DNA from 4 places in the Selenomonas sp. FC4001 genome. Region 3 is predicted to be linked to each of the others. Evidence: riboswitches for the same ligand, from Rfam matches in the RefSeq annotation. Region 3 holds a riboswitch; each other region holds the start of a gene.
The links. Region 3 has a riboswitch for cobalamin ahead of T320_RS10970 (sirohydrochlorin cobaltochelatase). Riboswitches for the same ligand answer to the same signal wherever they lie in the genome.
Positions count from the first base shown of each region.

Region 1: another riboswitch for cobalamin. It lies ahead of nikB (nickel ABC transporter permease); the one in region 3 lies ahead of T320_RS10970 (sirohydrochlorin cobaltochelatase).
Region 2: another riboswitch for cobalamin. It lies ahead of T320_RS04475 (ABC transporter substrate-binding protein); the one in region 3 lies ahead of T320_RS10970 (sirohydrochlorin cobaltochelatase).
Region 4: another riboswitch for cobalamin. It lies ahead of T320_RS07485 (GntP family permease); the one in region 3 lies ahead of T320_RS10970 (sirohydrochlorin cobaltochelatase).

Region 1 is NZ_KL370793.1:85,678-89,159, reverse strand. Features, by position in the region: gene T320_RS10145 (MATE family efflux transporter) at 1-1,239, shown strand, start outside; cobalamin riboswitch at 1,299-1,484, shown strand; gene nikB (nickel ABC transporter permease) at 1,611-2,552, shown strand; gene nikC (nickel transporter permease) at 2,552-3,367, shown strand; gene T320_RS10130 (ABC transporter substrate-binding protein) at 3,399-3,482, shown strand, end outside.
Region 2 is NZ_JNJF01000010.1:13,787-17,268, reverse strand. Features, by position in the region: gene T320_RS04480 (TonB-dependent receptor plug domain-containing protein) at 1-462, opposite strand, end outside; gene T320_RS04475 (ABC transporter substrate-binding protein) at 476-1,468, opposite strand; cobalamin riboswitch at 1,593-1,774, opposite strand; gene T320_RS04470 (G5 and 3D domain-containing protein) at 1,907-2,722, opposite strand; gene T320_RS04465 (TatD family hydrolase) at 2,916-3,482, opposite strand, start outside.
Region 3 is NZ_KL370793.1:277,779-281,260, reverse strand. Features, by position in the region: gene T320_RS14065 (PAS domain-containing hybrid sensor histidine kinase/response regulator) at 1-200, shown strand, start outside; gene T320_RS10980 (ABC transporter ATP-binding protein) at 283-1,161, shown strand; gene T320_RS10975 (ABC transporter permease) at 1,164-1,907, shown strand; cobalamin riboswitch at 1,991-2,186, shown strand; gene T320_RS10970 (sirohydrochlorin cobaltochelatase) at 2,325-3,317, shown strand.
Region 4 is NZ_JNJF01000014.1:88,921-92,402, reverse strand. Features, by position in the region: gene T320_RS07485 (GntP family permease) at 1-1,317, opposite strand, end outside; cobalamin riboswitch at 1,648-1,827, opposite strand; gene T320_RS07480 (nitroreductase) at 1,900-2,499, opposite strand; gene dhaM (dihydroxyacetone kinase phosphoryl donor subunit DhaM) at 2,511-2,906, opposite strand; gene dhaL (dihydroxyacetone kinase subunit DhaL) at 2,926-3,482, opposite strand, start outside.

The DNA of each region.
Region 1 (3,482 bases), 190 kb from region 3:
ATCATGGTGGGCGTGCTCGGAACGGCGGCCATTGCGGCGGTGAGTATCTTCACGCAGCCGCGCATGATGCTCTTGTGTGTGGTGCGGTCGGTGGCCTCGGTGCTGACGCTGCTCACCGCCCGGAAGTTTGGGGAGAAGAAATTACAGGAAGTGCCTGCGCTCTTGGCGCGGACACTTTTTTGTATGCTCATTCTGATGGGCGTACTCCATGTGCTTTTCTTCCTGCATTTAGAGGGGATCCTAAGCTGGATGGGAGCCAAGGAGGAATACATGGCGGCGGCTCTGGCCTATGGCGATATTGCGCTGGTCGGCGTGTTTTTGACGACGCTATCCACTATCCTGCAGGCTGTGCAACTGGGGTATGGTCATACCAAACAGGTCATGAGTGCCAATGTGCAGGGCAATGTGGTCAACATTATCGCCAACGCCCTGCTGATTTTCGGACTGGGGCCCTTCCCGGAAATGGGCGTGGTTGGTGCGGCCGTGGGTACGGTTATCGGTACGGGCTGGACGCTGGGCGTAACAGGCTATCAGCTGAAGGAGAGCGAATGGTCTGGCTGGGGCAGTTTTTGGCCGACGCGGGCGTATTTTCAGGAATTCTTGCCGGTCTTTGGCGGCGTGTTCAGCGAGCAGGGCTTTGAGCGTATCGGCATGGTGCTCTATACGCGCATGGTCGCTGAACTCGGTACAGCGGCCTATGCCGTGCATGCCATCTGCATGAACTTCTGCGATTTTTATTACTGCTTTGCGGGCGGCCTGGGCAAAGCCAATATGGTGCTGGCCGGGCATGCCCATGGTGCCGGAGACTGGAGCTACTGGCAGCGGCAGCTGCGCGCAGGACTCAAGTGGAGTTTTGTGTTCTCGCTGATTTCCTTTGCTGCCACCTATGTACTGCGGGAGGAAATCTTTGGCATCTATTCCCATGAGGCAGAGCTTCTGCCGTTAGGCGCTTTGATTATGATTTTTGTGGCAGCGGTGAGTTTTCCCGAAGCCCATGCTATGGTCTGCGCCGGTGTCCTTCGGGGCAGCGGCAAGACGAGTCAGGTCGCTGCCTATTCCTTTGTGAGCATCGCTTTCCTGCGGCCGCTGATTACGGCGTTTTTCCTGCAGGTGCTCGACTTAGGGCTGGCAGGGGCATGGTTAGCTTTGGCGATTGACCAGTCCCTTAGGGCGTCCTGCGCGTCATTTTTGCTCTGGCGCCTTTGGAAAGCCCGCCCGCAAATGGCCTGTGACACTTGACACAGCCTGGGGAGAGTGGTAAAATCTTGTTTGTCTTATTGTGTATTGAGAGTAATTTTTAATATACGGTTGAATCAGGTGTCGGAAGACTTAATAGAAAATCCGGTATATGCCGGAGCGGTCCCGCCACTGTAACAGGGAGTCATATTGCATTTAGGTCACTGGAAAGGGCAAAGCATTTCTGGGAAGGCGCGATATGATGATGAACTGGAGCCAGGAGAACTGCCTGATTGACAATCACCGCAAGAAACGATTGCTGTTTCTTACACCCGCGAGCGATGGGGATGGGGATTTTACTGGAGTTTGTTACGGTGAGCCTGTCTGCATTTTTATGCGGACAGGCTTTTTTTATAATTTTTTAGGGAGTGTGGATGATTTTGCAAAAACTTGTAAGCAAATTGTCGCAAATGCTGATAACCCTTGTGGGCGTCAGCTTTCTGACATTTTGTTTGACCTATCTGGCACCGGGGGACCCGGCGGCCATGCTTTTGGAGGCCGGTGATACGATTGTATCGCAGGAAACCTTGGACAAGACCCGCGCAGAGCTGGGCCTGGATAAGCCGTTCCTCGTGCAGTATGTCAACTGGGCCGGAGGCGTTCTCCATGGGGATATGGGCATGTCTTACTCGGCCAAGAAACCGGTAACGGATAAACTGCTCGAAGGCTTTGCCGGAACCCTGACGCTGGCGGCTGTGACGATTGTGTTCGTCCTGCTCATATCCCTGCCACTGGGGATATGGTCGGCTGTGCATCGCAATGGCTGGCAGGATTATCTGGTGCGGACGGTTTCGTTTATCGGGGTATCCATGCCGACCTTTTGGCTCGGTCTTATCTTTCTCTATGTGTTCGGCTTGAAGCTGGGCTGGTTCCCGATTGCCAAATCGGCGGTGACGGCACAGGGCATTGTTCTGCCGGCACTCACATTAGCGCTTTATATGTCGTCCAAGTATATCCGGCAGGTGCGCACGGTGTTCTTGGAGGAACTGCAGCAGGATTATGTGGTGGGCGCTAGAGCCCGCGGACTTTCGGAGAAAGCAATCCTCTGGAAGCATGTGCTGCCCAATGCCGTTCTGCCGTTGATTACGCTCTTGGGCATGTCCATTGGCTGGCTTCTGGGCGGCGTGGCCGTAATCGAAATGGTGTTCTCCTGGCCGGGCATCGGCAATATGGCGGTGCGGGCGATTTCCATGCGGGATTATCCGCTGATTGAAGGCTTTGTGCTCTGGATTTCCATTGTGTACATGGCCATCAATGCGTTGGTGGATTTGTCTTATGTCTACCTTGACCCGCGTCTGAAGAAGGAGGCCCATTGATGACGGTTTTTCGGGAAAATAAGTTATTTGCTTTTTATACGGGGCTGGTCGTGCTGATTGTTCTCTTGGCTATCTTTGCCCCGTATCTTGCGCCGCAGGACCCCATGGCGGGAAATATGAAATTGGTTCTGCAGACGCCGTCTGCGGAGCATTTCCTCGGCACGGATAAGCTCGGACGGGATATCTTCTCCCGCATCCTCTGCGGCACGCAGATTTCGCTCTTTATGGCCCTGTGTCTCGTGGCTCTGATTGCCATGGTGGGTACGCTGGTCGGCGTGCTGGCCGGTTTCTTTGGCGGCTGGCTCGAAACGATTCTCATGCGCTTTGCGGATATGATGCTCGCGTTCCCCGGTATCGTGCTGGCCATTGCCATCGCCGGTATCTTGGGGGGCAGCGTAATCAATACCATTCTGGCACTGCTCGTTGTCAGCTGGGCAAAATATGCCCGCCTGGTGCGCAGCCTTGTTCTTCGCCTTAGAAATCAAGATTTTATTCAGGCGGCCAAGATTCAGGGCGCGAAAACCGGCAGCATTCTTTGGCGTCATATTCTGCCCAATGTCATGCCCATGGTGGTCATCACCGGGGCTATGGACATCGGCACCATGATGATGGAAATTGCCGGGCTCTCCTTCTTGGGCTTTGGTGCCCAGCCGCCGACGCCGGAATGGGGCCTGATGCTCAACGAGGGCCGTCAGTATATCCAGACGGCGCCCTGGCTCATGATTTATCCGGGCCTGGCCATCTTTATTGTCGTAGCTATATTCAATCTGTGGGGGGACAGCCTGCGGGATGTTCTCGACCCACGGCAGGAATAATATATTTTTTATAAAGGGGTAGATGTTTGAGATGAAAATGTTCAACACGAAGAAGTTATGGAAGGCCGTCAGCCTCGGCCTGTGTGGTGCAGCACTGACCGTTATGCTGGCTGGC
Region 2 (3,482 bases), on a different contig from region 3:
CCCTACTGCATCACTGCCGTAAAGCGCAGAGCCCGCCCCTTTGACCACTTCAATACGCGCAATATTTTTCACCGATGGCAGCATCCCCAAGCTAATACTGCCACGAGTCATCGACCCCTGGTCATTATTTAGGCGCTGACCATCAAGCAAAACAACCACACGTTGATCACCATTGATAATTACCTCCGCATCGCCATTGGCATTCCCATTGGTAATGACCACTCCATTGACATTACGCAGAGCCTCCCCTACGGTCTGATAGCGATTATCCTCAATCTGCTGAGCCGTAATTACCGTGACATCTGCCGGCGTGCGCATCCGGGTGGAGGGCATACGCTCTGCCGTTACCACGACATCACCCAAGTCCTCATTTACTGTTTCAGCTTGACAGATTGTCGCCCCCAAGCACAAACTCCCCATAGCACATGCCGTCAATGCCTTCCTCGTCAAATTATTCTGCACTTAAGATTCCCCCTTAATTCTCGATTGCTGACAAGTGCTGCTGTGGTGGCAATTTAAACTTGTCGCCGTAGACGCGATAGGCTATCTCTTGTACAGCAAAAACAAAATCCTGTGAACAATTATATATATATCCTTCATCCGGTTCTAACAGCTGACCATTTTTTATCGCCTGCATATTTTGCAGCGAAGGATCATCCAGATATTCGGACCGGAAGCGGTTAATATCAAATTGACCATGATTATTATATGTTGGTAAAAATAAAATATCTGGATTTATCTCCACCAATTTTTCCTTGCTCATCTCTTCGCCGTTTTTAATGCCTGCGGCTGCTCGCCCGTTGATTACACCAGCCAACTGACATGCTTCATCAAAGCAACAGCCTGCACCACCATAGCCCTTCATCAAGGAAATCAGCACCACACTGCGTCGCTGCTCAGCAGGTATTTTTTCCACCTTTTCCCCAATATCCGCAAGCTTTTTATCCATCTTGGATAGCAATATCGCCCCTCGCTCTGGTTCGCCAGCAGCCTGAGCCAGCAGCGTGATTGTCTCCTTAATCTCCTGCAAACTGCGAGGCCCCTTACAAACCACCACTGGAATCCCTAAATCGCGCAGCGCTGCCACACGGGACAAATCTCCCCAATCAGGAATAATCACCAAATCTGGCTGCAAAGCAGCTATCTCCTCCACCGAAGGATAACGGATTTTGTTCGCCACCTGTTTTCCCAACTCTACTACGTTGGAACTCGCTGGATCATCCAGCATGGCATTAACTGCTGCCATGCGCTCTGGTTCTACCAATCCCAACATTATTTCATCCGTACTCATGGACATCGTCAGAATGCGCCGTGGTTTTGATTGGATGTTAACCGACGTCCCCTGTACATCCATCACCGTATAGGCCGCGTTATCTTTTTGTTCTGCCGTATTCCCTTTACATCCAGCCAAACATGCCAGGTTCAATACCAACATTATTGCCAATATCCAGCGAAAAGGTTTTTGCATATTCCATCCCTCCAAACAATCAAAAAAGCCATCCTCGTAAAAGGACAGCTGAAAGCCTGCACTATAAAATTACCTAATGGCACAGAAAATACGGCTAATCCCCTCCCCATCCCTCGCAGGTAATAACGGTGATTGTCAATTAGGCAGTTCTCCTGGCTCTGGTTCGTTGCACCTCTGCGCCTTCCCAAGGTTTCCCCCAGTGACGTTACTTTTGCAGATTCGCTCCCCATTACAGTGGCGTGACCGCGCCGGAATTTAACCGGCTTTTCTATTAAGTATTACAACACCTAATCCCTATAAAATTTATTGTTTACAATATGTTTTATATAATATCATTATCTATATTTGTTGTCAATGCTAGTAACTTTGTTCTTCTAAAAGCCATTCATACAAAAAGTGGGCTGCTACACGTTCAATACTCGTGTAGCAGCCCACTTTTTAAGCTAGTACGTAAACCTCAATGTTTCTCCGGCCGAAGTTCATGCATTCGCCGTAAGTTTCCATGCACAGGTCCACTTTCTGACCGCGGATAGCACCGCCGGTATCGGCAGCGATAGCCACGCCATACCCCGGGATATATACCCGGGACCCCAATGGAATGACCCCAGGGTCAACCGCAACGACACCGCGGCGGGCAGGAATACCAGTGGCGGTAATGCCTGCGCCGCTCCCATCTGTGGGGAGGTAAGCCGTTGCTTCCATAGTGTAGGCGGCGGTATAGGCCATCATGCCCATTTCCGTCTGCACCTTGGGTCTCATCTGTTCTTCACGCATACGCTGCAGTGCCTCGCGTTTTTTGGCACTGTCAGATACTACTATGTCTAGGTTCTCCTGAATTTTCGCATCCAGTCCCAGAGGCGTTTCCACGTCCTCCAGATTATAGCCCAACTCGATCAGGGCGTCACCTACGGTCTGCTTGCTGGTCACAATCTGTTTTGCCTGACCATTGTACGTTACCGTTACCGGAACCGCGCGGTAAACGGTGATTTTCGTGTTCTTGCCATCCTTTTCCAGATGGTATTCGTCATTGGCTCTAAGTTTCACGCCATTTTTTCCTAAGATAAAAGCTGGATTCGTATGATTAGTCGTGGTCGTAATTGTCTTGCCATCGGCCACAATGGTCACCTGGTGCCAATCGTCCGGCAACGTGGTTTTGGTAAAACCAGTTGTCATCATCATCATAATGGCCAGCACCACGCACATTACGATTTTCTGTTCTTTATGATTGAATGTTAACAGCTTCTTTAAACTCATTAAAAGCCCCCTTCAAGGTTTGGTGAAGAACTTTTAGCAGTATAGCATGAGATTTGAACCCTTGTCAAATCCCACCGATATATTCTCCCACATTTAGCTGAAAAACACATGAAAAATGGGAATAAAAAAGCAGTGGACGGCTATTTTCATAGTTCGTCCACCACTTTTGCTCAAAAACAGGCAAATTCCCGTTTTAGATACCGTATAATTCCTCAGCGCTCTCTGAGGTTTGTTTAGCCACCATTTCCACAGAAATTCCCTTTATTTCGGCAACTTTCTCCGCCACATAACGGACAAAAGCCGGCTCATTCTGCTTGCCGCGCATGGGTACAGGTGCCAAATATGGGGCATCTGTCTCCACTAAAATGCGTTCCAACGGGAATTTTTCCACGATTTCTGGAAGTTTCGCAGCGTTTTTGTAGGTCAGCGGGCCATCCACGCCGATATACCAGCCCATTTTATAGATTTCCTGAGCCATTTCGAAGCTACCGGAGAAACAATGCAGGACACCTTTTAGGTCTTTGCCTTCCTTTTTGAGGATGGCCAGCGTGTCCCCATGTGCCTCTCTATCATGGATGCAGACCGGCAGATGCAGCTGCCGGGCCAAATCGAGCTGATGGATAAACATGCGCCGCTGCAGCGCCCGCTTATCTTCATCCTTTTCCCAGTAGTAATCAAGGCCGATTTCGCCGATGGCCACCACACGCTCCGCTTCGGACCAGCGAGCCAGCTGGTCATCATCGGCAGAAGTCAGTTCATA
Region 3 (3,482 bases):
ATGCGGGGCTTGTGCCCATCATTGCTCTGTCTGCCAATGCGTTTCAGGAGGATGTAGAGGATTCCCGCAAGGCGGGGATGAATGACCATCTGACGAAGCCGGTGGAGCCGGAACTTTTGCTGGCCAGTATGCGGCAGCAGATTGGCGCGTATGATGTACAGCGGAAAGCAGTCAGGGGCGAACAGACGGAAACACACTGAAGGTTCGCCAAAAGGACGTAATGATGCTATACTAATGGGTGAATGAACGCCATGAATACCGAGGGGGAAGAAATTAGACCCGATGATTGTTATTGATAAACTGACCAAAAAATTTCCGCATAAGGATAAGAAGGGGCAAAAGACGGAAAAGACTGCCGTCGATGCGCTGTCCCTGCATGTCCGTCCTGGGGAGGTCTTTGGCCTGCTGGGGCCCAATGGGGCAGGCAAGACCACGACCATCCGCATGCTCACCATGCAGCTTAAGCCCACCGCAGGTAAAATTGCCTATGGCGGGCGGGATATCTTCAGTTCCGGGGAAGCCCAGCGGGTCAAGTCTTTGATTGGCGTGGTGCCCCAGCATGTGAACTTTGACCAGGATTTGACCGTGGGAGAGAACATGGAGCTTCATGCCCGCCTGCATCATATGGAAAAAAGGGAACGCCAGCAGCGGATTGCGGAACTTTTGAACTATGTGGAACTGACCGAGGTCATAAATGATAATGTGCGCCGCTTGTCCGGGGGAATGAAGCGGCGCTTGCTTATTGCCCGGGCACTGATTCATAAGCCCAAGATTCTCTTTATGGATGAGCCGACTGTAGCCCTTGACCCGCAGGTGCGGCGGCGCATCTGGGACTTGGTGCGGGGACTTGCCCGGGACGGCGTGACGGTGTTTTTAACCACGCATTATATCGAGGAAGCAGAAAATCTCTGCCAGCGGGTGGCCATCTTAAACAAGGGGAAACTTACGGCACTTGACACGCCGGAAAACTTCAAGGAACGGCTCGGAAAATTCACCGTGGAATGGGATGGCAGCGAGGGACGGGAATACCGCTTCTTCGGAGAAAAACAGGAAGCGGCGGCCTTTGCCGGCAGTCAGGAAGCGGCTGGCGGCATCCTTATCCGCCCCACGAATCTCGAAGATGTGTTTATTGAACTTACCGGGCATAAAGGAGGCCTGTGATTTTGCAAGTTTTATACGATACCTGGACGGTATTCTGGCGGGATTGGGTTGTACTCAAGCGGCGCCTGACCAAGTTCATTCTGGCCCGTATGGTGGCGCCTATGCTCTATCTGGTGGCCTTTGGCTGGGGATTGGGGCGCAGTATTAACGTGGGCAGCGGCAGTTATCTGGACTTCCTCGTGCCGGGGATACTGGCGCTGAATTCCATGAATATCAGCTTTAACAGCATCACGCCGGTACATGCCGAGCGCATTTACCATAAGAGTTTGGAAGAATATATTCTGGCTCCGATTAAGCCTGCCGCCTATGTGCTGGGGAAGGTCTTAGCGGCGGTTCTCCGCAGCCTTATCTCCAGTGCCATCATTTTGGTACTGGCCTATGGTTTTGGCGCCCGGCTGGAGCTTTCCGGCCAGATGCTGCTGGTGCTGGTGCTCAATGCCGTTATCTTTGCGGAGGTAGGCTTTTTTGCCGCCATGAAAATCAGCACCTATGAGGAAATGAGTCAGGTGAACACTTATATCCTGCTGCCCATGTCCTTTCTCTGTGGCACCTTTTTTACCACGCAGGCATTGCCGAGCGTCCTGCGTTGGGCGATTGAAGCCCTGCCACTGACGCATACGAGCATGCTGCTGCGAAGTCTGGCTAGTGGCGGCGAAGGGGAAATTCTATCCCTGCTCGTACTGGCTGCGTATGCGCTGCTGGGCTTCTATCTGAGCCGTCGTGCCTTTGATAAGTTGGCCGCATAAATGAAATTCTTTTATGCTGTGATTGACAGCATATATCTTAGTGATTATAATTAAAAATGTGAGTGATTTCACATTTATTTATAAACTGCATAAGAGGAACAGGTGCAAGCCGGCGCACATCCGGCTGCTGAAAAGAGAAGCTGGTTAAAGGCCAGCGCGGTCCCGCCACTGTAAGGGGAGTAAGCCTGCATAGTTAAGTCACTGGAAGCGAAGCTTTTGGGAAGGCGCAGGGGAGCGATGAACCGAGCCAGGAGAACTGCCTGTTTGACAATCACCGTAGCAGCTGTTGGGAGGCTGCTGAACCTGCGAGCGATGGGAAGGGGATTTCGTCTTTTGAGATGGGAGCATCTTTCTGCGCTTTTTTGCAGAGAGGTGCTTTTTCTGATGCAGGGGAGTATTTAGGGAGGTTTTTTATTTATGAAAAACTGGCAGAAAATGTTAGCAGCAGCTATCGCCTGCGGGGCAGCTTTCTCCGCAAGCTATGTACCGGCAGAAGCAGCTTATCAGCTCAACGAGGAAGTCAAGGCTCCGACCAAGGCCCTCAAGCAGGCATCCGAAATCGGCGTGCTCAAGAACGAAAACCCGGCTATGGCTAACAAGGCCAACAAGGACGCCATTGTGGTGATGACTTTTGGTACGACGTTCAAAGATACCCGCGCTAAGACCATCGATGCTACGGTAAAGGCCATTCAGGCTAAGCATCCGAATACCAAGGTGGTAACGGCGTATACTTCCCATATCATCATTAACCGCGTGAAGAAAAACGAAGGCATTACTTTCCCGACGCCGGAAGAAGCCTTGGAACAGCTGAAAAAAGAAGGCTACACCCGCGTAGCACTGGCATCTCTCGATGTTATTCCGGGCATGGAATACAACTACGATATCGGCGTATATCACAACTACAAAGACCAGTTCAAGAAGATGACGCTGGGCACTTCTCTGATGTACTGGCAGGGTCAGGAAGAACAGGCTGACGATGTGGCTGAAACCATCAAGGCGCTGTCCACCCAGTTCCCGAAACAGGGCAAGGAAGATGCCATCCTGATTATGGCACATGGTACGCCGCAGGTTTCCAACGCTTACTATTCTGTAATTCAGGCTAAGCTCGACGAAGCCGGTTACAAGAATGTTTACGTTTACACGGTAGAAGGCTGGCCGAACCTCGAAACGGTTATGCCCAAGCTCAAGAAGAACGGCATCAAGAACATCACGCTCATGCCGATGATGATGGTTGCCGGTGACCATGCCAACAACGATATGGCTGGTAAGGAAGAAGATTCCCATAAATCCATTCTGGAAAAAGCCGGCTACAAGGTTAATGCCTACATTCACGGCATTGGCGAAAACAAGGCTATCCGCGACCTCTATGTAAAACGTGCGGAAGATGCCTGGAACGCTCTCGAAAAATAAGATTTCACCATATTCATCTATTTTATCTATATTCATCGCTGTGTTAAGCCGTCTGCCCTGCCTGAAATTGGGGCGGGCGGCTTAAACACACTTAGAGGTTTATTTGACAGGTGATAGTCAGCATAGTATGATAGGCTAAGACACTATTGTATGGAGGTTAATGAT
Region 4 (3,482 bases), on a different contig from region 3:
CAGACCGCAGATAGCCAGCAGAGTTACCAGTGCGCCGCAATGCGGAACCGGGTCGATACCTACGGAAGCTACCGCCACGATACGATGGAGAACCTCCAAGGGAATCCCTGCGGCGATGGCCATGGATGCCCACTGGTCACCCAACGCCGACAGAGCAATGGTCAAACCACCGGAAGCAGAACCAGTAATGCCGCACATGATATTCGTGGTAATAACCGCCGACAGCAGCGGGCCAAAGGAAGCGGCAATGCCCACCAGCCATTCCGTCACAGGCGCAAAACCTGGCATAGCGGTAATAACGCAGCCGAAGGCATAGCCGGAAGCAACATTGAGCGCAGCAGAGCCAGAGGACAGTGCCGCATAGTTGACGGTTGGCAGGAAACCATCGGTGACTTTCAACCGTTTGCGGCCGATGTAGGCAGCGGCAATACTGCTAAGAATCAAAGCCACGCTGATAGACCAGATGGCCGAAACCTTACCTACATGAGAAGCCAGTAGTGTCAACTTCAAGGGCACAAAGGCAGCCAGACTTTCCTCATTCCAATGGAAGCCCCATTCCCAACCAAAGGGATTCGAGAGAATCACATTGATGACAATAACCATAAGCAGGGGAACCATTGCCCAATACCAGGGAATATTAATTTTCGGATTGCGTTTCTTACGTCCGTCACTGCCATGGTCACCATAACCTTCTCCCTGTGCCTGCAAATGTTTTGCCCTTCGGCCAATCCAGCCCCAGCCAATCAGCAAGAACAACAGGGAAGCAAACAAGCCGATGCCCGGTGCCGCCCAGGTACTTGTCTGAAAATATGAGGACGGAATAATATTCTGAATTTGCGGTGTGCCGGGCAACGATACCATGGCAAAGGAGAAGATACCAACCCAAAGCGCCGCCGGCAGCAACCGCTTGGGAATGTCCGCCTTCTTAAACACCACCGCACCAAAGGGATACATAACAAAGGCCACCACGAATACGGAGAGCCCGCCATAAGTCAAAGCCCCGCAGCCCATCAATACCGCCAGAATTGCCCGCTTTTCCCCAAGCACATCCACAATCTTGCCGGCGATGGCCGAAGCCAGTCCCCCTTTTTCCATCAGCTTAGCGAACACTGCCCCGAAAAGGAATACGGGATAATATGTCTTCACATACTCCGCTAATCTGGTCATATACAGCTCGCTGTACACCGGCAGTATATCAAACATACTGGCCAGCGCCGCCAGCCCCGCGAAAAACGGTGCAATCAGAATAATTGACCAACCGCGGTAAGCAAAATACATAAGTCCTAAAAGTGCTAATCCAATACAAAGTGCTTCCATGGTGTCCAAAGACTCCCCTCAAATTATTATCCACTATCCCCGATAGTCATGGGAACACGTCCCCTATGTAAATGGAAAAAAATAAGCTCCGATAAAGCTATCGGAGCTGCTGCAAGAACGCAGACAATCCATAGAACTGAATGAAATGTATGAGCATTTCTTCCTGTCAGATAAAACCGACAGGAAAAACCTTTCGACGAAATAGGCAAAATAATAGCTCTTCCCGCGTAGGGAAGAGCTCATTTACGCTACTCGAAAATACCCACACTAACCCAGGTTCTAAAAACTTTTCAGTACCGATAAATCTCCATCCCCATCACTCGCAGGTCAAACGGCGATTGTTAATCAGGCAGTTCTCCTGGCTCCAGATCAACATTTATCTGCGCCTTCCCAGGATGAACTCCCAGTGACATAACTATGCAGATAAACTCCCTGTTACAGTGGCGGGACCGCGCCGGCTTATACCGGCTTCCCTATTAAGTCTAAGACACCTGACCCAACCATATTCGATTGTGCTTTCGTTTACAGTATGTATATTAGCATAAATTTTCTTTATTGTCAACGCAATAAATAATTTTCATCTCAGCCAATATACGTTACTTCATTGCCCTTGATGGTGGTGATGTTCCGATTGGGCAGACCATCCGGCATATCCGGATAACCCAGACTGATGGAACCGAAAACCCATTCGTCATCCTTCATGCCGAGTTCATGGAGATAGTCCAGCAGCACCGGATTATCCTGCAGCCAGCGCAGCTGGTTTATCCAGCAGGCGCCCAAGTCCAACGCATTGGCTGCCAACAGCATATTCTCCATGGCGGCACAGCTATCCGCCATATTGTTGCCATAGTCCTTCTTATTGGCTACGACAATCAGCACCGGGGCATTGTACTTGAAGACGTAATTCCCCTTCTTGGACAGCTTGATAGCGCCGCCGATATTGGCTTCATTTTCCGGCGTAATCTCCATCTTGGCAAATTCAGACTGCACCAATTCCACCAATTTATTCAGCACCGCCGCATCGCGAATCACCAAAAAATGATTCGTATTCTTGCTCTTACCGCTGGGTGCCCGGCGGCCTGCTTCGATAACTTTCTCCAGCAGGGACGACTCCACCATCGTGGGCTTAAATTTACGGGTGCTATGCCGGGTCGCAATTACTTCTAAGATTTCTTCCTTCATGATTACCACCTTTACTCTGGGAACTTACGTACATTGTAGGATTCCTTGATTTTTACCGCCAGTTCATCCAAGGTAATGCCGCCAATGGATTCCACTGCGGCAAGCACTGCCCCTTCCACCAACGGACAGTCCAACATTCTTACCTTGCTGTCATCCTTGTCCTCGATAACGATTTCCGTGGTCATTACGGCACTGCCCATATCCATGAGCACGGCCACACCGTCATCGGAGTACACTTCATCGATAGCGTCGCTTATCTTGCTATAGCTTGTCCCCAGGCCGCCATCATCCAGTCCCCCTGCTGCCACTAACGGCGCATTGGGAGCCATCATCTTAGCGATTTCCACAACTCCTGCTGCCAATTTTTCGCTATGTGATACGATTACTATCCCGACCAAATTACTCACCCCACCGTGAAGACTTTCCTTACAAACATTTTTCGATTTCCTGCAGCATATACAGGGAAGACGTAGCTCCCGGGTCCTGATGGCCAATGCTGCGCTCACCCAGATAGCTGGCCCGCCCCTTCGTGGCGATAATGGTCTTGGTGTATTCCACACCTTTGGCAGCCGCCTCAATGGCCTTGGACAGAGCATCCTTGAGTTCGTCACCGCCATCAATTGCCTCAGACAAAGCCTTATAGGCCGGGCACAGGGCATCGAGCATGGTCTTTTCTCCCTCTTCGCTCTTGCCCCGCATCTTGATGCCGCCGATAGCGGCCTCCATGGCCACGGCAAATTCTGCGGCAGTAGCTTCCGTCTTGCCCTTCAACGCATTGCCAGCCTTCATAAAAGCTGTGCCATAGAGCGGGCCGGAAGCGCCGCCCACATTGGAAACCAGCTGCATGCCCGTTCCCTTCAGCAGGCCGCCGATATCGCCGCCTTCCAGTTCCGGCAGTTTTTCCAGCACCGACTTAAAGCCCCGTGCCAGATTGATACCGTGGTCACCATCACCGATTTCATTGTCCAGTTGTGTTAAAAAAT